Linked DNA regions of Mesorhizobium onobrychidis. The protein of the gene in region 2 binds, or shares a complex with, the protein of the main gene of each other region. Links are inferred from orthologs where the notes say so. Each region holds a gene or a part of one and is shown on either strand. Other genes may lie near its edges.

Region 1 (2,993 bases), 4.1 Mb from region 2 along the record:
TGCCTTGTCGGAACGTCGCCGCACGCCGGACGCTTCCAGTTCGGCGAGGTCCCTCTTGCGTGCCCGCTGGTCGAGAAGAATCCAGCCGATCAGCCCGGCCAGAACCACGGCCGTGATGGCATAGGCAGCGGCCACATAGAGCGCATGCACGCTCATATGCGTCGCTCCGCCGGCGCAAAACCTTCCAGCCGGACCATTCCGCTTCGTTCGAACATGCCTTCCCTTAACCTTGCGCCATCGGCTTCGCAATTGACAGCAGCGCCGCAGCCCTTGACGCCATGCAACCACGAATGATGGCCGGCCACATCAATCCGTTCCATGGCGCAGCGCCAATGCTGCCGCAACCGGCCCCAGCACGGCAAGAAACAAGGTCAGCGCGGCGAGAATGAGGAAAGGCTGCAGGAACGGATCGGGGTTCGCCACCGCGCCATGGCTTGCCGAGACGCCAAAGATCAGCACGGGAATGGTCAGCGGCAACACCAGCACCGAGATCAGCAGCCCGCCGCGCGGCAGCGCCACCGCCACCGCCGCACCGGCCGCCCCGATGAAGGTGATCGCCGGCGTGCCGACCAGGAGGGTCAGCGCCGTGGCGCCGATGCCGATCGGCTCCATATTCATGAACAGGCCGAGCAAGGGTGCCGCGATGACCAGCGGCAGCACGCTTCCCGCCCAATGCGCCAGGCATTTCGTCAGCACGGTCAGCGCCAGCATCTGCCGGTCGTCGCCGAGCACCAGCAGATCGAGCGAGCCGTCTTCGCGGTCGGCCTGGAACAATCGGTCGAGACCGAGCAGGCAAGCAAGCAAGGCGCCGATCCACAGGATCGCCGGGCCGATGCGGGCGAGCAGATTGAGGTCCGGTCCGACGCCGAAGGGGATCGTGGCGATCACCGCGAGAAAGAAGATCACGCCGGTCAGCGCCCCGCCGCCGGCCCGGATATGCAGGCGGATATCGCGCAGGAAGAGGGACCACATTACGATGCGGTCCCTTGTTGGTGGCAAGGCGAAATGTGGAGTTCCTTCGCGCCCCCCTCTGTCCTACCGGACATCTCCCCCACTTGGGGGGAGATTGGCAGCTCGGGCGCCCCATTTATCCTTGCAACGTTGGCAATTGACGAAGGCCGGGCCGACGGCCAATCTCCCCCCAAGTGGGGGAGATGTCCGGCAGGACAGAGGGGGGCGCCGTGGAGCACCGACATCAAACGGCCTCCCCCATCCTCAATTCCTTCGCCCCCCCAAGCCCCAGCGGCAGATGCGTCGCCGCGACGATGATGCCCCCGTCTTCAAGATGCTTCCGCATCAGCATGGCGAATCGCTTTTCCGAAGCCTTGTCCAGCCCGGCCGTCGGCTCGTCGAGCAGCCACAGCGGTCGCCGGCTGACCAGCAATTTTGCGATCGCCGCGCGGCGGCGTTGCCCGGTGGAGAGATAGCCGAACGGCAGATGGCCGATACCATCAAGCCCGACCGTTTCCAGCGCCTCTTCAGCGCTCAAAAAATCCGCGCCCAAAAAATCGCGCCAGAAGCGCAGATTTTCCGCCACGCTCAGCGCCGTCTTCATCGCGTTCTGGTGGCCGAGATAATGGCAGGCCGAGGCGACCGACGGAAAATCCTTACCGCCACCTTCGAGAAGCAAACGGCCTGCCGCCACCGGCAGCAGCCCGGCAACTACCCTGAGCAGCGTCGATTTCCCCGCGCCGTTCGGCCCGGTGACGATCAGCGCCTGGCCTTTTTCCAGGGCAAAACCGATGCCGGAAAAAATCGTCTCGCCGCCGCGTTCGCCGCCCAGATTTTCGGCGATCAGCCGCATTCCATGCCTGTCCCGAAAACATCGCGCCACGGCAGCTGCCGCATCGCACAAAATAGCCTTTCGACTGTCTAGAACTATTCCAGGAAATTCTCTATATCCGGGTCATCCGTGCCAGCGGTCGGCACGGGAAGCGAATTAGCGCCGAACCAGCGCACGCGCCGCCTTGAACGGCTCGGGTTGGCTGGGAACGGACAGCGGAAATGGCCGTACCCGCACCTTTGCGCTTGCATGCCATCGGCGTCCGTTCCCTTTCAGGCTGAACAGACAAGGACGGATCGCACGTGTCAAAATCCCTCGATAGTTTCAATTGCCGCCGCACGCTGACCGCTGGTGGCGCCGAGTATGTCTATTACAATCTCATCGAGGCCGAGAAGAACGGCCTCACCGGCATCGCCCAGTTGCCCTATTCGATGAAGGTGCTGCTGGAGAACCTGCTGCGCAACGAGGACGGCCGTTCCGTCACCAAGGAGAGCATCCAGGCGGTCGCCGGCTGGCTGACCGACCGGGGCACTGCCGGCGTCGAGATTGCCTATCGCCCGGCCCGTGTGCTGATGCAGGATTTTACCGGGGTTCCGGCCGTGGTCGACCTGGCCGCCATGCGCGACGCCATGGCTTCGCTCGGCGGCGACCCGCAAAAGATCAATCCGCTGGTGCCGGTCGACCTGGTCATCGACCACTCGGTCATCGTCGATGAATTCGGCACGCCGCTGGCTTTCGCCAGGAATGTCGAGCTTGAGTACGAGCGCAACGAGGAGCGCTACAAATTCCTGAAATGGGGCCAGCAGGCCTTCCGCAATTTCCGCGTCGTGCCGCCCGGCACCGGCATCTGCCACCAGGTCAATCTCGAATATCTCGGCCAGGTCGTGTGGACCAACACTGAAGGCGGCGAAACCACAGCCTATCCCGACACCTGCGTCGGCACCGATTCGCACACCACCATGATCAACGGCCTTGGCGTGCTCGGCTGGGGCGTCGGCGGCATCGAGGCCGAGGCCGCGATGCTCGGCCAGCCCGTCTCCATGCTGTTGCCCGAAGTCATCGGCTTCCGCCTCACCGGCAGACTCAGGGAAGGCGTCACCGCCACCGATCTCGTGCTCACCGTCACCCAGATGCTGCGCAAGAAGGGCGTCGTCGGCAAGTTCGTCGAGTTCTTCGGTCCGGGTCTGTCCAACATGACGCTGGCCGACCG
Region 2 (3,208 bases):
ATGATGTAGCCGAACGAACGGATGAAGGCATCGGCGTCGCGGATGATATCATTGATGGTGGAGCGTTTCATGGTCGTGGTTTCCTTCCCGTCGGCCTAGGCGATCTCCAAACCGAATAGCCGAACGCCGATGCGGTGTCGACGTAAACCGCATGAGTTGGCCTCATGACATCCGCTTCGATCAAGGTCATAACGGCAACCAGTTTCCTGATGGTGGCATTCCATGCTGAGCATAGACGACCTCGACACGCTGGCGATCCTGATCGATGTCGACCGCGCCGAAGCCAATATCGCGCGGGCGCAGGCCCACGCCGACCGCCAAGGGCTGAAGCTCAGGCCGCATATCAAGACCCACAAACTGCCTTACTGGGCAAAGAAGCAGATCGCAGCCGGTGCGGTCGGCATCACCTGCCAGAAGATCGGTGAAGCCGAGGTGATGGCCGAGGCCGGCCTCACCGACATTTTTCTGCCTTACAACATTCTGGGCAGGGCCAAGCTGGAGCGCCTCAAGGCGCTGCACGGCCGTGTGACGCTGTCGGTGACATCAGACAGCATGGAAACGCTTAACGGACTCGACGCCACCTTCACCGATCGAGGCCAGCCGCTACAGGTACTGGTGGAATGCGACACCGGCATGGGCCGCTGCGGCGTCCAGTCGGCCAGCGAGGCGGTCGCATTGGCCAGAGAGATCGACAAGGCCAAGGGGCTCGCCTTCGGCGGGCTGATGACCTATCCGGCGGCAGGCCGCGCTGCCGAGGCCGAGGCGTGGCTCGACGATGCGCGCAACGCGCTCGCCGCGTCCGGCCTCGCCTGCCAACGCATCTCCAGCGGCGGCACGCCGGATATGTGGCGCTCGAGCGAGGCTTCCGTCGTCACCGAGTACCGCCCCGGCACCTACATCTATCTCGACCGCTACCAGGTCGCCAAGGGCGTCGGAAGCCTCGACGATTGCGCGCTGACGGTGCTGTCGACGGTGGTCAGCCATCCGACGCCGACACGGGCCATCCTCGATGCCGGCAGCAAGGCCTTGTCCAGCGACACGCTGGGGCTGGCCGATTTCGGCGAATTGCTGGGCGTTCCGGGCGCTATCGTCACCAGCCTCAGCGAAGAGCACGGCAACGTCACGCTTTCCGGCGACGCCCGGCTGCGTATCGGCGAGCGCGTGCGCGTCGCGCCCGACCATTGCTGCGTCGTCACCAATCTGTTCGACGAGGTGCATCTGATCGCCGCAGAACGGGTGCTGGAGACGCTGCCGGTGGCGGCGCGCGGCCGCATGGGGTGAGAAGCGGTCCGCGGAGCGGACGGAAAGCCAATTGCTTGGCTTTTCGAGCTTCGAACCCCCCGGGCCTGCGAAGGGCCGGGCAAATCTGAAATTAGTCAAGCTGATTGCCGTTCTGCCTGCCTCGCCGCAACACGGCGCATGGAAATGACCCGGCGACGTCGGATTTCCGTGCGCATCGCCATCAGATGCAGCGCGAAAAACAGCAAGGTAAAGCCCAGAGCCATTACCAGCAACGGCCGCAACAGGCTGGGATCGATGGTCGGCCCGCCGAGCCGGAACACCGAAGCCGGTTGATGCAGCGTGTTCCACCAGTCGACCGAGAATTTGATGATCGGGATGTTGATGAAGCCGACCAAGGTGATGATTGCGGCGGCCCAGGCGGCGCGCGCCGCATCGTCGAGTGCCCGCGTCAGTGCGATGATGCCGAGATACATCAGAAACAGCACGAACACCGACGTCAGCCGCGCGTCCCACACCCACCAGGTGCCCCACATCGGCTTGCCCCAGATCGAACCGGTGATCAGCGCGAGCGCTGTAAAGACGGCGCCGATGGGTGCCGCCGATTTCAGCGCGACGTCGGCCAGCGGATGGCGCCATACCAGCGTGCCCAACGCGAAAACCGCCATCAGCGTGAAACACATCATGGCCAGCCAGGCGAAGGGCACATGGATATACATGATGCGCACGGTGATGCCTTGCTGGAAATCCTCCGGCGCAGTGAAGCTCATATAGAGCCCGGCGGCCAGGATGAGTGTGGCGATGGTCGCAAGCCACGGCACCACCTTGTCGGCCAAACCGACAAACCGCGTCGGGTTGGCGAAATCCATCCACCCGCTGAGGCGTGAAGTCAGGTCACTCATGCGGCTTTACATAAACCGACGACGCGTTTGGGGCAATCGAGTGGCGGTGTCGCAGGTGGGGCGTTCCCTTCTCCCCCTGTGGGAGAAGGTGGATTGGCGCGCAGCGCCAAGACGGTTGAGGGGTGCTGGACGGAGCGAGGCCGGCGCCAAGCTGGAACACCCCTCATCCGACCGAGCTTCGCTCGGCCACCTTCTCCCACAAGGGGAGAAGGGCGAGCCTGGCCGCTCAGGCGGCCTCGTCCGTGATGGTGCGGCTGAGGCGGCGGACTTCCTCGTCGTTGAGCAGGCCGCCGGCGCGCAGCAGGCTGGCGAAGCGGCCATTGCGCATCGACAATTCGGCGAACCCACCCATTTCGACCACCTTGCCCTTGTCCATGAACACGACCAGATCGGCATCGCGAACGGTGGTCAGGCGGTGGGCGATGATGAAGGTGGTGCGGCCGCGACGCAATTCGTCGATCGCTTCCTTGACGCGGTCTTCCGTCTCGACGTCAAGCGCGCTGGTCGCTTCATCGAGCACCAGGATGGGCGAATCCTTCAGAACGGCGCGCGCGATCGCGATACGCTGGCGCTCGCCGCCCGAAAGCTGTCCGCCGCGTTCGCCGACGACCGTATCGTAGCCGTTGCTCTTCGACAGGATGAAATCCTGCGCGGCAGCGGCGTTGGCGGCGGCGTGGACCTCATCATAGGTCGCCTCGGCGCGCCCGACCCGGATATTGTCCTCGATCGAGCGGTTGAGCAGGCCCGCATCCTGGAAAACGGTGGCGATCGAGTGGCGCAGCGACTTGCGGGTCACCGTGCGGGTATCGATGCCATCGATCAGGATACGGCCGCTCGACGGCGCAAAGACGCGCTGCAAAAGATTGATGAGCGTGGTCTTGCCTGCGCCCGTCGGACCGACGATGGCCACGGTCTGGCCGGCATGGACCTCGAATGACACGTCGTTCACGCCCTGCCCCGAATTGGCGAATTCGAAGCTGACGTTTTCAAAACGCACATGACCAGTGACGTTGACCAGGTCACGCAACCCGTCCGGCTCGGCGGCGTCGGCCGCGGAGTCCTCAAGG

Evidence for each region.
Region 1: the proteins of IHQ72_RS24850 (region 2) and ccmA are in contact, whole or in part, in a solved structure (PDB 8CE8), measured with the Escherichia coli proteins. The link is inferred for Mesorhizobium onobrychidis from one-to-one orthologs.

The regions. Positions count from the first base shown.
Region 1 is NZ_CP062229.1:920,828-923,820, reverse strand. What follows is about bases 1-2,777. They hold ccmA (heme ABC exporter ATP-binding protein CcmA), read right to left. Parts: upstream 1,805-2,777; coding sequence 1,196-1,804; downstream 1-1,195. Other genes in these bases: acnA (aconitate hydratase AcnA), read left to right, coding at 2,086-2,777; ccmB (heme exporter protein CcmB), read right to left, coding at 307-972; ccmD (heme exporter protein CcmD), read right to left, coding at 1-156. Outside these bases: more of acnA, read left to right, coding at 2,778-2,993. UniProt on the Escherichia coli protein: Part of the ABC transporter complex CcmAB involved in the biogenesis of c-type cytochromes; once thought to export heme, this seems not to be the case, but its exact role is uncertain. Responsible for energy coupling to the transport system.
Region 2 is NZ_CP062229.1:4,987,990-4,991,197, forward strand. Bases 260-3,155 are described here. They hold IHQ72_RS24850 (heme ABC transporter permease), read right to left. Parts: upstream 2,142-3,155; coding sequence 1,377-2,141; downstream 260-1,376. Other genes in these bases: IHQ72_RS24845 (D-TA family PLP-dependent enzyme), read left to right, coding at 260-1,281; IHQ72_RS24855 (glucan ABC transporter ATP-binding protein/ permease), read right to left, coding at 2,368-3,155. Outside these bases: IHQ72_RS24840 (D-lyxose/D-mannose family sugar isomerase), read right to left, coding at 1-71; more of IHQ72_RS24845, read left to right, coding at 223-259; more of IHQ72_RS24855, read right to left, coding at 3,156-3,208. UniProt on the Escherichia coli protein: Required for the export of heme to the periplasm for the biogenesis of c-type cytochromes.